DNA from 3 places in the Citrobacter koseri ATCC BAA-895 genome. Region 3 is predicted to be linked to each of the others. Evidence: predicted binding sites of a transcription regulator. Region 3 holds the regulator's gene; each other region holds the start of a gene.
The links. Region 3 encodes CRP, which controls carbon source genes, mostly activating them, when cyclic AMP is high. Its sites were predicted from a motif close to ATGTGANNNNNNTCACAT; they were not measured.

Region 1 (7,401 bases), 2.2 Mb from region 3:
CCGCGAATATGACAACCTGGTGGTGCGCGAGGCTATCCTGCGTGAAGTTCTGCGCGGCGGCCAAGTGTATTATCTGTATAACGACGTGGAGAATATCCAGAAAGCCGCGGACCGACTGGCGGAACTGGTGCCGGAAGCCCGCATCGCGATTGGTCACGGGCAGATGCGCGAGCGCGAACTTGAGCGCGTTATGAACGACTTCCACCACCAGCGCTTTAACGTTCTGGTGTGTACCACCATTATCGAAACCGGTATTGATATTCCGACCGCGAACACGATCATCATTGAGCGCGCCGACCATTTCGGCCTGGCGCAGCTACACCAGCTACGTGGCCGCGTTGGACGTTCGCACCATCAGGCGTATGCCTGGCTGCTGACGCCGCATCCAAAAGCGATGACGACCGACGCGCAAAAACGTCTGGAAGCCATTGCCTCGCTGGAAGATTTGGGCGCCGGTTTTGCGCTGGCGACCCACGACCTCGAAATTCGCGGCGCTGGCGAGCTGCTTGGCGAAGATCAGAGCGGGCAGATGGAGACCATCGGCTTCTCGCTGTATATGGAGCTGCTGGAGAACGCCGTGGATGCGCTGAAAGCCGGACGTGAGCCGTCGCTGGAAGACCTCACCAGCCAGCAGACGGAAGTCGAACTGCGTATGCCGTCGCTGCTGCCGGATGATTTTATCCCGGATGTGAATACGCGTCTGTCGTTCTATAAACGCATTGCCAGTGCGAAAAACGAAAACGAGCTGGAGGAGCTCAAGGTAGAGCTGATCGACCGTTTCGGCCTGCTGCCTGACCCGGCGCGCAATCTGCTGGATATCGCGCGTCTGCGCCAACAGGCACAGAAGCTGGGCATTCGAAAACTGGAAGGCAACGAGAAAGGCGGTACGATTGAGTTTGCCGAGAAAAATCACGTTAACCCAACCTGGCTGATTGGTCTGTTGCAAAAACAACCGCAGCACTTCCGCCTCGACGGCCCGACACGCCTGAAGTTTATTCAGGATCTGGCGGAGCGTAAAACGCGTATGGACTGGGTGCGCCAGTTTATGGCGCAACTGGAAGAAAACGCGGCGGCGTAACATCTACGACGCCGGATGGCGGCGCAAGCGCCTTATCCGGCCTACGGGAAGCATACCCTGTAGGCCCGGTAAGCGCAGCGCCACCGGGCACATCGCCTTATCCGGCCTACGGGAAGCATATCCTGTAGGCCCGGTAAGCACAGCGCCACCGGGCGTAATGCCCTCTGCCATCCCCCGCGTTTTCGCCCACATTTACAACACTTTGCACTTCTCTTGCACTTCAAGACATGACAACCCGCCATAATGATCATTGACTCAATTTATTACAATAACCCTTTGATTTGTGATGATAATGAATAACATGCGACTTTCCCGCTGGCTGGCGTTTTTTACGCTCGCCGCGTCCGTAGCGCTGGCGATACCGGCGCAGGCAAACACCTGGCCGCTTCCTCCTCCCGGCAGCAAACTGGTGGGCGAAAATACATTTCACGTTGTCGAAAACAACGGCGGCTCGCTGGAGGCGATTGCTAAAAAATACAATGTCGGTTTTTTAGCGTTGCTACAGGCAAATCCGGGCGTTGATCCTTACGTTCCCCGCGCGGGCAGCGTTCTGACCATCCCTCTGCAAACCTTACTACCGGATGCGCCGCGCGAAGGTATTGTGATTAACCTCGCCGAATTGCGTCTGTATTACTATCCTCCCGGAAAAAATTCGGTGACCGTGTATCCAATCGGTATCGGTCAACTGGGTGGCGATACGTTGACGCCAACGATGGTCACTACCGTCTCGGATAAGCGCGCGAACCCAACCTGGACGCCTACGGCGAATATCCGCGCCCGTTACAAAGCTCAGGGGATAGACCTCCCTGCCGTGGTTCCCGCCGGGCCGGATAACCCAATGGGCCATCATGCGATCCGCTTAGCGGCTTATGGCGGCGTCTACTTGCTGCACGGCACGAATGCTGATTTCGGTATCGGGATGCGCGTCAGTTCCGGCTGTATTCGCCTGCGTGACGGTGATATTGAGACGCTGTTCCGTCAGGTCACGCCGGGTACGAAGGTCAACATTATTAATACGCCGATCAAAGCGTCCGTTGAACCTGGCGGCATGCGCCTGGTAGAAGTCCACCAGCCGTTATCGAAGAATATTGATGACGATCCGCAGATATTGCCGATCGTATTGAACGGTCAAATGCAGGCTTTCAAAGATGCCGCACAGACCGATGCCGCCGTTATGGAGCATGTTATGGAAGTGCGTTCAGGAATGCCGGTCGATGTCACCCGCCATCCCGGGATAACACAGCAGTCGATGTAACGTCGGATAATAAAAAAGCCCCGCTCAGACAGCGGGGCTTTTTTGTGGCAGTAGCAGTGGCATTAATGAGGGTTAATGCTTATTTGTAGATAACCGCAGTCCCGTGGAGGGTGTTAGGACCGGTTACCGAAGTAATGCGGAAAGATTTCGCGCCCATTTCATCCGCTTTTTGCGCCAGTTGATCTTCCAGAGATCCCAGGTTAGTCCCGGCGGTTGCGGAAATGGTGCCTACTTTCTGTTGATCCGCAGGCGTCGCCTGAACTTCAACAGCAGCGAAACTTGCGAAAGAGAGTGAACTCAGTACAGCGGCAGCAATGAGGGTTTTTACGTTTTTCATGATAGTGACCTTTAGCAGATGAACGGTGTCGAAATATTTACTTAACGATCGATAGGTAAATCATAGATGTGATCCAGGTCACACGTCAACATTTTTTTATAACGATCATTATATAAATTAAAAATGACTTATTTTTCATATCAATACAGGTGAATTATTTTTCTTCTGAATGCGCTGGAGACTGAGCGGGATTATTTTTATAATGGTTGTTCAACAAACCCAACAAGGTACAACGGCATCATGACAACTGACTCGACAGGTTGCGTAAAAAAAAGCCGTGGCCGACCAAAAGTGTTCGACAGGGAAGCCGCGCTTGATAAGGCCATGACACTCTTCTGGCAGCACGGCTATGAAGCAACATCGCTCGCCGACCTCGTGGAAGCGACCGGCGCAAAAGCGCCCACGCTGTACGCAGAATTTACGAACAAGGAAGGGTTGTTCCGCGCAGTGCTGGATCGCTATATCAGCCGCTTTGCGGCAAAGCATGAGGCCCAGCTCTTTTGTGAAGAAAAAAGCGTTGAGTCCGCGCTGGAAGACTATTTCACCGCCGTCGCGACATGCTTCACCAGTAAAGACACCCCTGCCGGGTGCTTTATGATCAACACGTCCGCCACACTGGCCGCCTCCTCCCGTGAAATCGCCCATACGGTGAAATCCCGCCACGCGATGCAGGAGCAGACGCTGACCCAGTTTTTGCGCCAGCGGCAGGAACGCGGGGAAATTCCGGCGCACTGCAATCCACAAACGCTGGCGGAATATCTGAACTGTATTTTACAAGGAATGTCGATCAGCGCGCGTGAAGGCGCGACGTTTGACAAGCTGATGCAGATAACCCGCACCACCCTACGGCTGTGGCCGGAGATGCTGAAGGCTTAGCGCCTGACCGTCTGATAAAAAAAGCCCCTCAGCCTGAGCGAATGAGGGGCTAACGTGCAGAGTACAGCTTTTTTTACGCGTCGTTATTCAGAATCAATTGACCGTTATTATCCAGCGGGATTTGCGTTCCGGGATCTTTATCCATGCGGATTTTCCCCTGCTGATCGCCAATCTTGTAAGTGACGTCATAGCCCAGCATTTTCTCTGACTTGTCATACACCGTTTTACAACGCTGCTGCGTAGAGGTGTAGGTGTCATTTTCCTGCATTGATCCCTGGATTTGGTTACCGGCGTACCCTCCGCCCAGCGCCCCGACGACGGTCGCCACATCTTTACCACGGCCACCGCCGAACTGATGACCAATCACGCCGCCAGCAACCGCGCCAAGCACCGAACCGGCAATGCGGTTTTCGTCCTGAACAGGTTTGCGGTGCGTGACCGTCACGTTGCGGCATTCCTGACGCGGTGTTTTGACGGTTTCTTTTATGGGTGTGGCTGATACGACTTGCGCATATTTCGGGCTACGGTCAAAAACGTTCAGACTGGCCACCGCCGCCACACCCAGCGCAGCAGCTACGCCAATCCCTATACCCGCCAACATTGATTTATTCACGGGAATTCCTCCTTTTTTGCTATTAGTAACAATTTTGCAACCAGCAGTGGGGTTAAGCAAATCAGAAAGAGGATGAAAAGTGCGGGGTTATGCGGCAAACAGACACGATTCAGAGAACTCTGAAGCAGATGGCGCGATTAAATTGCCGGATGGCGGCCGATGGCCTTATCCGGCCTACATGCTGTGCGAGCCGTAGGCCTGATAAGCGAAGCGCCATCAGGCGATACGGTAAGGATTAATGCAGTTTCAGACGCGGGCGAATCACACGGTTAATGCTGCCTACTAACATCATTAACCCGGTTTTAAAGTAACCGTGCAGCGCAATCTGGTGCATACGGTAAAGCGAAATGTAAACAAAACGCGCGATACGCCCTTCCACCATCATTGAACCGCGCATCAGGTTCCCCATCAGGCTGCCGACAGTCGAGAAATTAGAGAGCGATACCAGCGAACCGTGATCTTTATAAACATAGTCTTTCATCGGTTTGCCTTTCATCTGCGCCAGAATATTATTCAGTGCGCAGCTTGCCATCTGATGCGCGGCCTGTGCGCGCGGCGGCACAAAGCCCCCTTCAGGACGTGCGCAGGAAGCACAGTCGCCGATGGCATAAACATCCGGGTCACGAGTGGTTTGCAGCGTTGGTTCAACCACTAACTGGTTGATGCGGTTAGTTTCCAACCCGCCAATGTCTTTCAGGAAATCAGGCGCTTTAATCCCTGCCGCCCACACCATCAGGTCAGCTTTGATGTGTTCGCCATCTTTCGTGTGCAGACCGCCTTCGTCTGCGCTGGTCACCATCGTCTGAGTCAGTACGCGTACGCCCAGTTTGGTCAGTTCGCTATGCGCCGCAGCGGAAATACGCGGCGGCAGCGCAGGCAGAATGCGCTCACCGGCTTCAACCAGCGTCACGTTCAGCGCTTCGTTAGTCAGGCCTTTGTAGCCGTAGCTGTGCAGCTGTTTCACAGCGTTATGCAGTTCCGCAGAAAGCTCCACGCCCGTTGCGCCGCCACCGACAATCGCAATGTTGACCTTACCGCTAACACCCATGCTGGAAGAGTATTTCAGGAACAGGTTCAGCATTTCCTGATGGAAGCGACGCGCCTGATGCGGGTTGTCCAGGAAAATACAGTGTTCTTTAACGCCAGGGGTGTTGAAGTCGTTAGAAGTGCTGCCCAGCGCCATCACCAGGGTGTCGTACGCGATTTTACGCTCAGGAACCAGCAGTTCCCCTTTCTCGTCACGCAGTTCCGCAATGGTGATCGTTTTCGCTTCACGATCGATATCCATAACCGAACCCAACTGGAACTGGAAACCATGATTACGCGCATGCGCCAGGTAGCTCAGAGCGTCCACGCCTTCGTCCAGTGAACCGGTCGCCACTTCATGCAACAACGGCTTCCACAGATGGCTGTGGTTTCTGTCCACCAGCGTGATTTTTGCCTTTTTCTTACGACCCAGTTTTTTACCCAACTGAGTCGCCATTTCAAGCCCGCCAGCACCGCCGCCGACAATCACGATCTTTTTCAATGGTGTAGTCAACGTGACCCCCCTTAAATTTATTAACCAATTGTTAAGTAAAAGTTATAAATATAGCCTTTAATTAACAACAAGTTACGGTAATGCAAAGTGACTTCGCTAGTGAGAATAACACGAACGGTGCATTGGTCATACCAAAATTGATGTACATCAAGTTTTCTCGCTGAAAAGATAGACAACCCTGCCTGAATGCTCATAAAAAAACCAGCCCGAAGGCTGGTTTCTGAGGGGGGTGATCGGGTTACAACGGCTTAACCTAACGTTTTAAACGCTTTTATCCGCTGTAAATGAGGAGAGATATTCTTAAATTTATGGGTCTGCTCTTCGTCCCAGACAATTTCATAGAAATGATGCAGCTCTTTTGCCGAACGATGGCTGTCTAGCGCTTCATCATGCCGGGACAGGATCACCAGGCAGCGATCGCGGTTTTTTTCGCGGAAATTGGTGACGCATTTCGTTGCGATATCGGCATACTCTTCCGGGCGGTCGATTTTGCCTTCCATGTTCTCATAGGGGAACAGATTAGGGTTGAATACCACCTGGCGTATGTCGCACAGGAAGCCAATCCGCTCCGCCCAATACCCACCCAGTCCTACGCCACAAATTAATGGCCGATCGTCCACATTCAGTTGCAACATTTTGTCTACTTCTTTCAGCAGATGCTGCATGTCATGTTTGGGATGCCGTGTGCTATAGCTGATCAGTCTGACATCCGAATCAATAAACTGTAGCTGCAACACTTTCTCGTGGTTACCCGGACTGTTGGAGTCAAAACCGTGTAAATAGATAATCATCGCATCCTCACACAAAACTCGGGTTAATGACCTGCTTTTTCTTCCTGCCAGCGTTCATGCAACTGGTTAAGCTGGGCGCTGACCGTTTTCCAGCGTGCGGAGTCCATCAACTCCTGACGCGAAAATGAACCTTTATGATACAAACGCGTAACACGTTCTGCATTGATCGGCGACAGATTATCTAACACGCTGACCGCTCCTTTACGATTATTACAGACCAGGATCATATCGCAACCCGCATCCAGCGACGCCTGCCCGCGCTCCGCGTAGCTCCCCATAATCGCCGCCCCTTCCATCGACAGGTCATCGGAGAAAATCACGCCATCAAAACCAAGTTCCTCACGCAGCACCGTTTTCAGCCAGTGCGGTGAACCACTCGCCGGACGCGGATCGACATCGCTGTATATGACGTGCGCCGGCATAATCGCATCAAGTTTGTTCCCGGTGATTAGCGAACGGAACACCGACATATCCCTGGCGCGAATTTCCGCCTCAGGACGCGGATCGGTTGGCGTTTCTTTGTGCGAGTCGGCAGTGACTGCCCCGTGTCCGGGGAAGTGCTTACCGGTGGTTTTCATTCCGGCAGCATGCATCCCGTCGATAAAACGCGTCGCCATTGCCAGAGCTTTAAGCGGGTCGGCATGGTAAGAACGCTCGCCAATTGCTGCGCTGATATGCCCGACATCCAGCACCGGCGCGAAACTGATATCAATGTCCATCGCGATCATCTCGCTGGCCATTAGCCACCCGGCATCCTGCGCCAGTTTGCCCCCTTCTTCCAGCCCGTGCAGCGCAGCAAAAGATTGTGCGGCTGGCAGGCGGGTAAAACCTTCACGAAAACGCTGTACGCGTCCGCCTTCCTGGTCAACCGCCACCACCAGATGATTGCGCGAAGCCGCCCGAATCTGGCG
Region 2 (7,401 bases), 1.9 Mb from region 3:
TCAACATCGTTCAAATCTTCCTGCCCGGCGGCGGCTATCCACTGCGCAACCTTCGGGTCAGTCAGTAACTGATGTTCCAGCACGTTCAGCTCGGCCAGCGCTTCGCCTCGCGCGGTGCTTCCACCGGGAGGCATCATGGTGAACATATCCCAACTGGCGATAGCGGAGAGATGCGAAAAGCGGGAGAGGCGCTGGAAAGTGCGGGTGAGTTGTTGGTAGTGGCTCTTGTTGGACATTGTTGTGTTCCCGTCGTGTTCTGCGAATGTGAGGAGTTTACCCTGATTCATACATGTTTATGCGCTGATGGCAACGATGGCAGAAATGTTGGTAGGTTGTAAGTGATAATGATACTTCTTATCATAAATGGCGGTGTCGTGAAGCACACTGGTGAAATATTAACAGGGAACAGGGATGCAACAGGAAATCGATAACGCCTATATTGTCAGGACAAAAGCAGTGTCAGGCTGCTTTTCTATGTTTATGCTGATGTTTGGTATTACATTTACGCCACTGTTTTTTACCCGCAGTGCGCAATTAATGGAAAGTGGGTTACTTTTACCGCTGATGTTTGTGCTGGAATTTCTTATTCTGGTCCCGCTGTATTATCTCTTTTTTAGAAAAAGAGACGGTCTGGGAAAAGGCACATTGAGTGCAAAGTGGTTTGTTATTTTGTTTGGCGCCATTCTGATCATCCAGTTTCTTTTACCTGCTATGTTGGGGATGAGAAAAACAGAAGCGTGGGTCATGACGCAGGTTTCATTGCATAACTACGCTTTCTGGCTGACCAACCTGTCACTGATTTTCCTCGTCCCGGTCTACGAGGAAATCGTCTTCAGAGGGTGTCTGTTCAACGCATTTCAGTACTGGTTCAATGATAAGGTGTGGGCGACGTCGCTTGTCGTTTCAACGCTGTTTGCGCTGATGCATACGCAGTACGCCGATATCAGAACATTATTGATGTTATTTTTAATATCGCAGGTGCTTATTGTCGCCAGAGTCAAATCTAAAGGGTTATTAATGCCTGTTACCCTGCATATATTAATGAATGCGACGGTGATCGGGATACAATATGGCGTTCAGGTCTTATTATCCTCCGGGTGATATTTACGGCATTCGGAAACGATATCGTCAGTGTTGCCCACCATTACAGGTAGTTTTATCTTCCGGTCTCGCTTTTGGCTATCGCGCGGGGTAAAGTCAAACCTCAACAATAAAAATAAATACACACAGCATGATGAATCCAATTATCTGGGTTATCTTTGCTCTTCTGGCACTGGATGCCGTCAGGGAATTGATGGGGGCTTCTTCCATCCTGGGATTGTGGTAATCCAAAGCGCTGGTTGAGCTGTAAAGAATGCCCGGGCTCGACCCGGGCATTCTCTTTATCAAACGTGCAGACGATGATGCAGGCGGGAGCCAACCAGCAGCGCCAGAAGCAGCATCAGCGCGATAAAACCGCCCACACCGTTCCAGCCATAGCTGTGCCAGAATACCCCGCCTAACGTCCCGGCAATGCTGGAACCCAGGTAATAGCTGAAGAGATACAGGGAAGATGCCTGGCCTTTGGCGCGTTTCGCGCGTGGGCCAATCCAGCTGCTTGCCACCGAATGCGCGGCAAAAAATCCGGCGGAGAAGAGCAGCATTCCGGCGAAAATCAGCCATAGCGACGTGAACAGCGTCATTAACAGCCCGAACAACATCACGCCGGTTGAGAACAACATCACCGGCCCGCGACCATAACGCGTCGTCATGGCGCCTGCTTTAGGCGAGCTCCAGGTGCCCGTCAGGTAAGCCACCGATAAAAGCCCCACAATGGCCTGGCTGAGTTCCCAGGGCGAAAGCATCAACCGATAGCCGATATAGTTAAATAGCGTGACAAACGACCCCATTAACAAAAAGCCTTCTGCGAATAACAGCGGCAGACCCCTGTCGCGCCAGTGAAGGCGGAAGTTGATGAACAGCGTTTTGGGGCGTAATGAGGTCGGTCGGAAATGGCGGGATTCCGGCAAGATTTTCCAGAACATCAATGCGGACGCCAGCGCGAAACAGCCGATCGCCGCCAGTGCGATGCGCCAGTTAAAAAAGTCGGTAAATACGCCGCTGATCAGACGCCCGCTCATGCCGCCAATCGAGTTGCCGCTAATGTACAACCCCATTGAGAAGGCGACGAAACTGGGATGGATCTCTTCACTTAAATAGGTCATGCCTACCGCAGCGACGCCGCTTAACGACAGGCCAATCAGCGCGCGCATGATTAAAATGCCATGCCAGCTGGTCATCATGGTGGAAAGCAGCGTACAGCAGGAGGCCAGCAGTAGCGCCGTCACCATTACAGGTTTGCGGCCGATCGCGTCGGACAACGGGCCGGTAAACAGCAGCCCGATGGCTAACATGCCGGTGGAGATGGAAAGCGAGATACTGCTGCTGGCGGGAGAGACGCCAAATTCATGGGACAACACAGGCAGTATCGGTTGTACGCAATAGAGAAGGGCGAACGTCGCCAGCCCGGCGGAGAATAGCGCCAGCGTAACGCGCATAAACTGGGATGTACCACGTTTTATATATTGAACCGGCTGGGAAATAATGTGTTCATCAACATCGCTCGCCGTTGCGGTGTCGACAGCAGTAATACGACTCACTTGAAATCCTTGCTCAACATCCCCGTGATTATGGTGACGGGTATGACCTCAGTGCTAAGAGTAGGAAAATCAAAATATTCTGTCTAATATATTAATAATCTCAAATAATATTTATAAAATATGAATATTGAACTTCGTCATCTACGTTACTTTGTGGCGGTTGCGGAAGAGTTGCATTTTGGCCGGGCGGCTGCGCGGCTGAACATCTCTCAACCTCCGCTAAGCCAGCAGATCCAGACCCTTGAGCAGCAGATTGGCGCGCGGCTGCTGGCGCGAACCAACCGGAGCGTTGCGCTGACGGCGGCGGGTAAGCAGTTTCTGGCAGACAGTCGGCAGATCCTTGGGCTGGTGAATGAGGCCGCCGCCCGCGCGGAACGCTTGCATCAGGGGGAGACCGGCGAGCTGCGCATTGGCTTCACCTCATCCGCGCCGTTTATTAAAGCCGTCTCGGATACGCTGTCTCTGTTTCGCCAGGACTACCCGGATGTGCATATGCAGACCCGCGAAATGAACACCCGCGAGCAGATTGCGCCGCTTAATGAAGGCGCGCTGGATATGGGGTTACTGCGCAATACCTCATTGCCGGATACGCTGGACTGGGAAGTGATTCTGCATGAACCATTGCTGGCGATGATCCCCCGTGAACATCCGCTGGCGCAAAAGCCGGTCGTGACGCTGGCGGAGCTGGCGAAAGAACCGTTTGTCTTTTTTGATCCGCATGTCGGAACGGGGTTGTATGACGATATTCTCGGCCTGATGCGCCGTTACCATCTCACTCCGGCGATCACTCAGGAGGTTGGAGAGGCGATGACGATTATCGGGCTGGTAGCCGCAGGACTGGGGGTGTCGATTCTGCCCGCCTCGTTTAAACGGGTACAGCTTGATGAAATGCGTTGGGTGCCCATTGCCGAAGCGGACGCCGTGTCGGAAATGTGGCTGGTATGGCCGAAACATCATGAACAAAGTCACGCTGCGCAACGATTTCGCCATCAACTTTTAACGGCCGCAAAGCGCGCTTAATTTAGTTTAAAAAGGGATGAAAATGTGCAGTAAATCACACGGCTAAGTAAAAAGTTGACGACAACTATTGAAGTCATTCACCATAGCCCACAGATTATTTCGGAGCGCGAAAATAAAGGGAGTCAGAGGTGGTTGCTGATAGTCAGCCAGGGCATATCGATCAAATCAAGCAGACCAATGCTGGCGCGGTATATCGCCTGATTGATCAGCTGGGCCCCGTGTCGCGAATTGATCTTTCTCGTCTGGCGCAACTGGCGCCTGCCAGTATCACTAAAATTGTTCGCGAAATGCTCGAAGCGCATTTAGTTCAGGAGCTGGAGATCAAAGAGGCGGGAAGCCGTGGTCGCCCGGCGGTCGGGCTGGTGGTGGAAACCGAGGCCTGGCACTATTTGTCTATTCGTATCAGCCGTGGCGAGATTTTTCTCGCCCTGCGCGACCTGAGCAGCAAGCTGGTGGTGGAGGAGTGCCTTGAGCTACCGCTGGTTTCTGAGACTCCGCTGCTTGAACGCATCATTTTTATGGTCGATCAGTTTTTTATCCGTCACCAGCAAAAACTCGAACGCCTGACCTCTATCGCCATCACCTTACCCGGTATTATTGATACTGAGAATGGCATTGTGCACCGCATGCCGTTTTACGACGATGTCAAAGAGATGCCGCTGGGGGAAACCCTCGAACACCACACCGGCGTACCGGTCTACATTCAGCATGATATCAGCGCCTGGACGATGGCCGAGGCGCTTTTTGGCGCATCGCGCGGCGCGCGTGATGTTATTCAGGTGGTGATTGATCACAACGTTGGGGCTGGCGTGATTACCGACGGCCACTTACTGCATGCGGGCAGCAGCAGCCTGGTGGAGATCGGCCATACGCAGGTCGACCCCTACGGTAAACGTTGTTACTGCGGGAACCACGGCTGTCTGGAAACGATCGCCAGCGTGGACAGCGTGCTTGAACTGGCGCAGCTGCGACTCAATCAGTCAATGAGTTCTTCGCTGCACGGGCAGCCGCTGACGGTGGATTCGCTGTGCCAGGCGGCGGTGCAGGGGGATTTGCTGGCGAAAGATATCATTAGCGGCGTCGGGATGCATGTTGGCCGCATTCTGGCGATCATGGTGAATTTATTTAATCCGCAAAAAATTCTGATCGGTTCGCCGCTGAGCAAAGCGGCGGAAATCCTTTTTCCGGCAATTGCGGACAGCATCCGTCAACAGGCGCTGCCGGCGTATAGCAAACATATCGCCGTCGAAAGCACGCAGTTTTCCAATCAAGGGACGATGGCGGGCGCCGCACTGGTAAAAGACGCGATGTATAACGGTTCTTTGTTGATTCGTCTATTACAGGGTTAACATTTTTTAACTGTCGTACGAAAATTTGCGCTAACGCAAGCTGATCGCGATTGTCATACCTTAGACTTTCTCCACTGTATTATTTTCCTGGCTTATATTTTCGAAGCATAACGGTGGAGTTAGTGATGCTGAAGCGTTTCTTTATTACAGGTACAGACACTTCTGTTGGGAAGACAGTGGTTTCCCGCGCATTACTACAAGCGTTAGCGTCAGGGAACAAAAGCGTCGCAGGTTATAAACCCGTTGCGAAAGGCAGCAAAGAGACGCCGGAAGGCATGCGCAATAAAGATGCGCTGGTGTTGCAGAGCGTCTCTTCTATTGAGCTGCCTTATGAGGCGATCAATCCGATTGCGCTGAGCGAAGACGAAAGCAGCGTGGCGCATAGCTGCCCGATCAATTACACCCTGTTATCCAACGGGCTTGCCAGCCTGAGCGAAAAGGTTGACCACGTCGTGGTGGAAGGCACCGGCGGCTGGCGAAGCCTGATGAACGACCTGCGTCCGTTATCTGAATGGGTCGTGCAGGAGCAGTTACCGGTGCTGATGGTGGTGGGGATTCAGGAAGGCTGCATTAACCATGCGCTGCTGACCGCACAGGCTATCGCCAATGACGGATTACCGCTGATCGGCTGGGTGGCGAACCGCATCAATCCCGGACTGGCGCATTATGCCGAAATCATTGATGTGTTAAGCAAAAAACTGCCTGCGCCGCTGATTGGCGAACTGCCTTATTTGCCGCGTGCCGAACAACGCGAGCTGGGGCAATATATCCGTCTGTCAATGCTCGGCAGTGTGCTGTCGGTAGACCGAGTCCTCGCGTAACGTTCGCGATAAGACCGACGCCACCACGCAGGCAATCAGTAATCCGGGGAGTAGTCGATACTCCCCGGTCATTTCACAGATCATCAGCGTCGACATCATCGGCGCGTGTGTTGTTGCCGCCAGCAGCGTCGCCATTCCTGTTAATCCCAGCAATATTGCCATCTCATCCGCTCCCGGAAGCCAGAATCCCCACATCCGACCGTATAACATACCAATCGACAAGCCGATGAACAGCGTGGGGGTAAAGACGCCGCCGGGCGCACCGGAACCGCTGCTGGCGAGTACGGCGAGTAATTTGCAGATGAAGATCCCGGCGATCACGGAGAGCAGCGGCGGAGAGAGCAAAAATGACTGCACGACGCTGTAGCCATTTCCCCAGACGGCCGGCGTCAGCAGGGATAGTAAGCCAACGATGAATCCGCCCAGCGCCAGTTGCCACGGAGGCGATAATTTCAGCCGAATAAAACCGTTATGAGTGGTGGTCATTAACCACATAAACAGCGGCCCGCAGACGCCAGCCACCAGCCCGGTGCTGATAATCATCGCATATTCCCGCACATGTAAATCCAGTGACAGGTGAACCGTATAGAGCAGGGCATTACCGCCGCTGAGCAAATGGGTGGTCAGTAATGCCACGACGGCGGAAATCACAACGGGGCCCAGCGACGCCAGCATCAGCGTGCCAAACAGGATTTCCGCGATAAAGAGGCTGCCCGCCAGCGGGGCGTGATACGCGCTGGCCATCCCTGCCGCAGCGCCGCAGGCGATCCACAATTTCCACTCTTCACGCGGGGTGCAACGCTGAGCAAAACAGGATGCCGCCAGCGCTGCCAGTAAGATCATGGCTCCTTCGCGCCCGATGGCGCTACCGCTGGCGACGACCAGCAGCGAAGCAAGGGACTTCACCAGACTTGCCCCGTAATCGAATTGCCCATCTGTTTGCAGGGCTTCCATGTAGTCGGTGGGGGCATGGGGGCGTTGTTGATTCATTTTCTGCCAGCCCCAGAGCAGCGCACCTGCCGCGAGACCGCCCACGGCGGGGGTGATCAGCCGTCGCCAGGGAGAAAGGTTTGTCGCGGCATTCACCAGGCTTCCCGTATCGTTACGTAAAAAAAGCCATTCCAGCACCAGCATGGCGTGACGAAACCCGGCTACCGCCAGTGCGGCAAGGATGCCAATTATTGTCGCGATTAACAGGCGGCGAAACATCGCTCGCAGATCAGGGTATGTATGTAGGCGGTGCATGGGCAGACCACACAGGCATTTTCAGGAGTGTCTATTTTGCGGGTAAACAGCGCGGGACGCAAAAGCACTGCGTGCGCAGGGGGAACTGCCCGATGGCGCTTCGCTTACCGGGCCGACAAGAATGTGCTCCGTAGGCCGGGTAAAGCGTAGCTGCCATCCGGCGTTTAGCTACTTTCGTGAATATTCAGCGCCCGACGGGTACGGCCTGAACTGAGATAATCGGCAATGTAATCCTGCGAGATTTCGCCGTTATAGCGTCCTTCCTCATCGACAATGGGCATCCAGCTGGTGTTACTCTCGTACAGTTTCGACAGCACAATACGCAGG
Region 3 (7,401 bases):
AACCCGTTGGCCTGCGCTGTTGCCGGGGCCGCGTTCGATATCATCAATACGTCTGACGTGCTGAGCGGTGTTCAGACTAAACGCGAGCGGTTTGTTCAGCATTTGCAGAAGATTGACGAGCAGTATGACATTTTCAGCGATATTCGCGGCATGGGGCTGTTGATTGGCGCGGAACTGAAGCCGCAGTACAAAGGTCGGGCGCGGGATTTCCTTTACGCTGGCGCGCATGAAGGCGTTATGGTGCTGAATGCCGGGCCGGATGTCATGCGCTTTGCCCCGTCGCTGGTGGTGGAAGAGGCGGATATTGACGAAGGGATGCAGCGTTTTGCGCAGGCGGTGGCGAAAGTGGCTGGCTGATTGCCGGATGGCGCTACGCTTATCCGGCCTACAAATCGCGTTTTCCCTGTAGGCCGGATAAGGCGCTTGCGCCGCCATCCGGCAAACAACAAACAGCAAACAACGTCAACCCTTCATATCCCGTAACCGGCGACTAAGCCAGATGCCGTGATGCGGGCGCTGGCGCCATGCCACTGACGAAATGGTGTGCATGGTATTCAGGTGCCCCAGCACGCGTTGCAGATGCTGTTCCAGCGTGCTGAGCGGCCCGTGGGAGAGCATCTCCGATGACTCCAGAATATTCACATCCCCGGAACCGCCCGGCGCGTCATACTCCAGCCGCTGCTGACAGCGCTGGAGCGCAATTTCGCAGGATTCCAGATAGCGCTGCGCCAGATCCGGCGTCAGCATCGTATGCTCGCGCGCCAGCGTGGTCATGGCGTTGACGTGCTCAACGATAAACTGGCTGTGCGTTACCCACAGTTTCATATCTTCCAGATAGTGCGTGTTAAACCCCGGTTCCTGCATCGCCTGATTCAGCGAGTTAAACAGCGTATTGTGCGCCTGGTTCACCCGCATTCGCTGGTACGCCAGCGGCGTTGGCTGCGGGTCGTTGCTGAGGATCAGCCGAATGGCCTCCTGGTCCGCTTCCAGCGCGTCGTGGGCATTCTTACGCAAAAGGCCGCTTTGCCACTGCGGCCAGAGCCAGACCATCCCGCCAAAAGCAATCAGGCAGCCAATGACCGTATCAATAAATCGCGGCACGATGAACTGTTCGCCGTTGAGCGTCAGCAGTTGCAGGGTATAGACCGCCGTCACCGTAAAGCCAACCGTCGCCCAGCCGTAGTTTTTGCGAATGGTCAGATAGCTCACCAGCGTAATGATCAGCATTAATGCCAGCGTGTAGCCTTCAGGAATGCGAAAGTGCAACGTGACGCCCGCCACCACCAGACCGGCCAGCGTACCCGCTGAACGGTGCAGAATGCGTACGCGCGTCGCGCCGTAGCCGTTTTGCGTGACGAACAGGATGGTCATCAGAATCCAGTACGGCTTGGGCAGATGTAAGGCGCTGCCCATCAGACTGGCGATACTTAACATGACGCTGATTCGCCCGGCGTTGCGCAGCGCGGGCGATTTAAACGATAAATAGCTTTTCAGCGCGGGCAGCAGCGGCAGGCGACGCTGTTTATCAGCCATCAGGTCGCGTGCGTACAGCGGACGCTGAGTGCGTAATACGCGGGCAATACGGCTAAAGTGCCAGTAGCAAAACTGCCCGACAGGGTTTTCCGGGTGCTGATTGGCGATTTTTTCCAGCGCGCCAGTCTGCTTCTCCATCGAAAAACGGCTGGGCAGACGGTGATACAGGATGTCATCCGCGATGATGCGCAGGCGGGCAGCGACGGTTTGCGCATTCCAGCGAATAACCTGTTCCGCGTGGCTGCGCTCCACCAGCTTCTGAACCTCCTCCGGCTGATGCAAACTAACGGAGATATGCTCCTGTAAGTCCAGCGCTTCCTGGAAGGCGCGCAGCAGGCGCTTGTAGTCATTATTGTGCTGGGCCGACAGCATGTGCATCTGCTGGTAACACTGGGTAATGAGATCTACCGCTTTCTGCTGGCGCACCAGCAGAGGCGGCAGCGCTTTTTCTGGATCGATATGCTGCGTGAGCAGGCTGTATTTGGCCTCGCAATAGTCGGCCAGCTCGCGATACAGCAGGCTGAGCGACTCGCGCAGCGGCTGTTCGCGCCACAGCCAGAACCAGAACCAGTTAAACAGCCCATACCATAGCGTGCCGAGCGCATAGATGAGCAGCGGCTCCCAGACCGGCATGTTCCCCGCCAGGCTTAGCGTGAAAATGGCGGCAATCAGTGAAGCGGGCAGCAGCCTTGCATGCAGCGGGCTGATTTCTGCCGTGACGCCGAGCAGCAGCGTCAGCCCGGTGAGGATCAGCGGCAGGGGGATGTCGCGCGCCAGCAGCAGTTGTGTAATCAGGCTGCATCCGGCAAACAGCGATCCGCCGATGATTAAGCGTTTGAAAAAGCGTTTATGCGGGGTATCAAGACCGGCAATATTGCAGCAGGCGGGAACGAGCGAGAACAGCAGTCCCAGGTGCAACTGGCCGATGATCAGGCCGATAGCCACAGGCAGGCACAGCACCAGCGTTTGCCGTAGTGCGTAGTTGATCTCAGGATGGTAAATCAGTCTTCGCCACATCGGTGCAAACAAAAATGGCGCATTACCCGGTAATGCGCCATTCCGACGGGATTAACGTGTGCCGTAGACGACGATGGTCTTACCGTGAGCGGAGATCAGATTCTGATCTTCGAGCATTTTCAGAATACGCCCCACGGTTTCACGGGAGCAGCCAACGATCTGGCCGATCTCCTGACGGGTGATTTTGATCTGCATGCCATCCGGGTGAGTCATCGCGTCAGGTTGTTTCGCCAGGTTCAGCAGGGTCTGAGCGATACGGCCCGTTACGTCGAGGAAGGCGAGGTTACCGACTTTCTCAGATGTCACTTGCAGACGGCGAGCCATCTGGGAAGACAGGCGCATCAGAATATCCGGGTTTACCTGGATCAACTGACGGAATTTCTTGTAAGAAATTTCAGCGACTTCACAGGCCGTTTTGGCACGTACCCAGGCACTGCGTTCCTGACCTTCTTCAAACAGGCCCAGTTCGCCAATAAAATCGCCCTGATTCAGATAAGAAAGGATCATTTCTTTCCCTTCTTCATCTTTGATCAACACTGCCACTGAGCCTTTAACGATGTAGTACAACGTTTCCGCTTTTTCACCCTGGTGAATCAGCGTGCTCTTCGATGGGTACTTATGAATGTGGCAATGAGACAAGAACCATTCGAGAGTCGGGTCTGTTTGCGGTTTGCCAAGCACCATGCGCGGTTATCCTCTGTTATAAGCTGTCTCCAGAGCCAGAACACGACACTGCCTCTGGGTTTGCAAAAATAGGTTTCCCGAATTCCTGGGAAGGGGGCTGTCGAAAATGTACTGCAGCCTGAATGTGATGTCCTCTGCATACATGCAGTACGTCAATGTATTACTGTAGCATCCCGACTGTTTTAGCATAGCTTTCGCCGTGTGTCTCCTGGTGTCTCGCTTCAGCATGACGCAGGTCGCCTTCCGTTGCGAGATTTGTTATGTGCGCGTAATCTGTCAGGAAAATTGACACATTGGAGTTCCGAATATGCAAGCGCGTGTAAAGTGGGTTGAAGGGTTAACCTTTCTGGGAGAGTCTGCCTCCGGCCACCAGGTTTTAATGGATGGCAACTCCGGTGATAAAGCGCCAAGCCCGATGGAAATGGTGCTGATGGCCGCAGGCGGTTGTAGCGCAATCGACGTGGTTTCTATTTTGCAGAAAGGGCGTCAGGATGTGACGAATTGCGAAGTGAAGCTGACGTCCGAACGTCGTGAAGAAGCGCCGCGCCTGTTTACGCATATCAATCTGCATTTCATTGTGACCGGCAATGACCTGAAAGACGCGGCGGTTGCGCGGGCGGTCGATCTTTCGGCTGAGAAGTATTGCTCAGTGGCGCTGATGCTAGAAAAAGCGGTGAATATTACCCATTCGTATGAAGTGATTGCGGCGTGATGCCGGTTGCCTGATGGCGCTTCGCTTATCAGGCCTACGAATTCGCACCCTGTAGGCCGGATAAGGCGCCAGCCGCCATCCGGCATATATCAAACGCACCCTGTAGGCCGGATAAGGCGTCAGCCGCCATCCGGCAAACATCGAACAGATTATTCGATCTTCTTCCCTTCCATCAGTCGCTGAACCAGCGGCAACATGATCAGCTCCATCGCCAGCCCCATTTTGCCGCCCGGCACCACGAGCGTATTGATATGGGAAATAAACGACCCCTGCAACATCGCCAGCAGCCACGGGAAATCAATCCCTTCCAGATTTCTGAAATGAATGACCACAAAACTTTCGTCCAGCGAAGGAATGCCTTTCGCGGCGAAGGGATTGGAAGTGTCAACGGTGGGCACGCGCTGGAAGTTAATGTGGGTGCGGGAAAACTGCGGCGTAATGAAATTAATGTAGTCATCCATTGAGCGGACAACGGAATCCATCACCGCCTCGCGGGAGTGGCCGCGCTCGCTGGTATCGCGAATCAGTTTTTGAATCCACTCCAGGTTGACGATCGGCACCACGCCGACCAGCAGATCGACATGACGCGCGACATCATGCTGCGGCGTTACCACGCCGCCGTGCAGCCCTTCGTAAAACAGCACATCGGTGGGTTCCGGCAGCGGCTGCCACGGGGTAAACGTCCCTGGCACCTGATTCCACGGCACGGCCTCATCGTAGGTATGAAGATACTTACGCGCCTGGCCTTTGCCCGTCTGTCCGTATTCAATAAAGGTTTGTTCCAGCAGGCTGAAGTCGTTGGCTTCAGGGCCGAAATAGCTGATATGCCGCCCGGCGTCGCGCGCTTTGCGGATCGCCATGTCCATTTCGGGGCGTGTGTAACGATGAAAACTGTCGCCTTCCACCTCGGCTGCGCGCAGATTTAACTGCGCGAAAATTTTTCGAAACGCGAGGCTGGTGGTCGTGGTCCCCGCGCCGCTGGACCCTGTTACCGCAATCACCGGATGTTTGGCAGACATAACAACTCCATGAATCAACAAAAGTTTTAGTATAGTCGGCCGTCAGCGGCGGATTATTCGCGAAACTGTTCACGCGGCATAATGTTGACCGTCTCGTGCAGTTCAGACCACACCAGAACAGCTTCTCCGCACTGTAGCTGTCGTTTGACGTCGGCGACCTTTTGCTCAAGCGAACGTTCATGTTCACCATAATCGGTGCCTTCACGCAACACAAAGCTTTCGATCAAATTGTCCAGCGTCTCAGAAGACAGCTCTTGCCAGGGGATCATCATGATGACGCCTCCAGATACGTTGTCAGCCAGTCGGGAATCCGCGACTCCAGCCACATTTCCGGGCGACGCAGCGTCCCGCCGATAAATCCAACATGCCCGCCATGCTCGGTGAGCTGATACTCCACCAGCGGCGGCAGATTTTCCGGTTTCGGGATCACATGATGATCCATAAACGGATCGTCTTTCGCGTGGATGATGAGCGTCGGTTTGGCGATCTGGTTGAGCATCGGCATGGCGCTACATTGACGATAATAGTCTATCGCGTCGGCAAAGCCGTGAATTTTCGCGGTGATCAGATCGTCAAATTCACGGAGCCGGCGCACGGATTTGAGCTGCGCCAGATTAATCGGCAGTGTGCCGGGGTATGCCGCCAGCTTGCGCGCGGCGTTGGCCTTCAGCAGATTGAGCAGATAGCGCTGATAAACGCGGGAAAACCCTTTTTCCATATGATAGCTGCACGCTTCCAGCACAAAGGGAGCGGAAACGATGACCGCCGCGTCAATTGGGATCTCGCGGCCTTCTTTCGCCAGCAGACACGCCAGCATATTTCCGCCGAGCGAATAGCCGACGGCGGCGGTGGGGACGGCGCCAAACTCACGCTGTAGCCAGTGTAAAAACCAGGTGCCGTCTTCCGTTTCGCCGGAGTGATAAATGCGGTTCAGCCGGTTCGGTTCGCCGCTACAGCCGCGAAAGTGCATGACCACGCCCAGCCAGCCGCGCTTTTGCGCCGCTTCAATCAGCCCGTGAGCGTACGGGCTGTTCAGGCTGCCTTCCAGGCCGTGAAAAACCACCAGACGCGGTTTGTGCTTCGCGTGCTGTGGATCTTCACTCCAGGCCAGATCGATAAAATCGCCGTCTGGTAATTCCAGACGCTGCCAGTGCGCATCGAACTTCACCTTGCGGCGGATGAGTCGCGGCAGCATGGTTTGCAGGTGGCGGTTGCGGATACCGCGCATTGGCACGAACTCCGCACTATCGTGACCGGTGATATCAAGGTCGGGGGAGGTTATTTGAGTCATAAATTATGCGATGTTTTTTTAAATCTGCCGCCTACTATACCGTCACTTTCCCCTGGTGTTTATGAAAATGAGGCAGGGGGAGCGGATTTACACCTTCCTGACGCTGATCTTAATCACAATTCATTACTCAAATTATTACTCTCAGGCTAATGATTCCTCTCTACGCTTAATTGATGACTTTCTCACCAGGGCGCACACTCTTTCCAGTGTTAAGCAATCAAAATGATTAGCTGAATCAGGAGGTTAATAATGTTATCTGGGCAAACGCCAGCACGAGTCTGGAACACGCGCCGCACCGAGAAGCAGCGGCGTCTGGCTTCTGTTCCGGTGCAGGGCAAGGTGCTGCCAACCGCAGACCTGACCGCAATGCTGGAAAAACTGATCGCGCCGGGTGACCGCGTGGTATTAGAAGGGAATAACCAGAAGCAGGCAGATTTCCTGTCCCGCATGCTGGCGGAGGTCAACCCGCAGATAGTGCATGACCTGCATATGATCATGCCAAGCGTTGGGCGCAGCGAGCATCTCGATATCTTCGAAAAGGGTATCGCCCGCAAGCTGGACTTCTCTTTTTCCGGCACCCAAAGTCTGCGCATCTCGCAACTGCTGGAAGATGGCCTGCTGGAAATTGGCGCCATCCACACCTACATTGAGCTTTATTCCCGTCTTTACGTCGACCTGGCGCCAAACGTGGCGCTGATTGCCGGTTACAAAGCTGACCGCAAAGGCAACCTCTACACCGGGCCGAGTACCGAAGATACCCCGGCGCTGGTGGAAGCCGCCGCATTCCACGATGGCATCGTTATCGTACAGGTGAATGAGCTGGTGGACGACGAGTGCGACTTGCCGCGCATCGATATTCCGGGCTCGTGGATCGACTACGTGGTGGTTGCCGACAAACCGTTCTTTATCGAACCGCTGTTCACTCGCGACCCGCGCCTGATCAAACAGGAACATATCCTGATGGCGATGATGGCCATTAAAGGCATCTACGCAGAGCACCAGGTGCAGTCGCTGAACCACGGTATCGGCTTCAACACCGCCGCTATTGAACTGCTGCTGCCCACCTGGGGCGAGCAACTCGGTCTGCGCGGCAAAATCTGTAAACACTGGACGCTGAACCCGCATCCGACGCTGATCCCGGCGAT

Region 1: a site for CRP is predicted at 2,737-2,754, ahead of bhsA (multiple stress resistance protein BhsA). Genes of this name have one in related genera too.
Region 2: a site for CRP is predicted at 3,682-3,699, ahead of mlc (sugar metabolism global transcriptional regulator Mlc). Genes of this name have one in related genera too.

The regions. Positions count from the first base shown of each region.
Region 1 is NC_009792.1:1,814,429-1,821,829, forward strand. Features, by position in the region: gene mfd (transcription-repair coupling factor) at 1-1,078, shown strand, start outside; gene ldtC (L,D-transpeptidase LdtC) at 1,368-2,333, shown strand; gene bhsA (multiple stress resistance protein BhsA) at 2,413-2,670, opposite strand; gene comR (TetR family copper-responsive transcriptional repressor ComR) at 2,911-3,546, shown strand; gene CKO_RS08245 (glycine zipper 2TM domain-containing protein) at 3,620-4,159, opposite strand; gene ndh (NADH-quinone dehydrogenase) at 4,395-5,699, opposite strand; gene ycfP (alpha/beta hydrolase YcfP) at 5,948-6,490, opposite strand; gene nagZ (beta-N-acetylhexosaminidase) at 6,514-7,401, opposite strand, start outside.
Region 2 is NC_009792.1:1,540,937-1,548,337, reverse strand. Features, by position in the region: gene CKO_RS06850 (carboxypeptidase M32) at 1-236, opposite strand, end outside; gene CKO_RS06845 (CPBP family intramembrane glutamic endopeptidase) at 412-1,101, shown strand; gene CKO_RS23505 (KPN_01571 family protein) at 1,232-1,327, shown strand; gene CKO_RS06840 (MFS transporter) at 1,386-2,639, opposite strand; gene CKO_RS06835 (LysR family transcriptional regulator) at 2,760-3,659, shown strand; gene mlc (sugar metabolism global transcriptional regulator Mlc) at 3,788-5,008, shown strand; gene bioD (dethiobiotin synthase) at 5,134-5,829, shown strand; gene clcB (voltage-gated ClC-type chloride channel ClcB) at 5,785-7,074, opposite strand; gene osmV (osmoprotectant ABC transporter ATP-binding protein OsmV) at 7,239-7,401, opposite strand, start outside.
Region 3 is NC_009792.1:4,373,766-4,381,166, reverse strand. Features, by position in the region: gene argD (bifunctional acetylornithine/succinyldiaminopimelate transaminase) at 1-357, shown strand, start outside; gene CKO_RS20390 (YccS/YhfK family putative transporter) at 463-2,550, opposite strand; gene crp (cAMP-activated global transcriptional regulator CRP) at 2,602-3,234, opposite strand; gene CKO_RS20375 (OsmC family protein) at 3,542-3,946, shown strand; gene CKO_RS20370 (phosphoribulokinase) at 4,096-4,965, opposite strand; gene CKO_RS20365 (YheU family protein) at 5,019-5,237, opposite strand; gene CKO_RS20360 (hydrolase) at 5,234-6,256, opposite strand; gene mdcA (malonate decarboxylase subunit alpha) at 6,506-7,401, shown strand, end outside.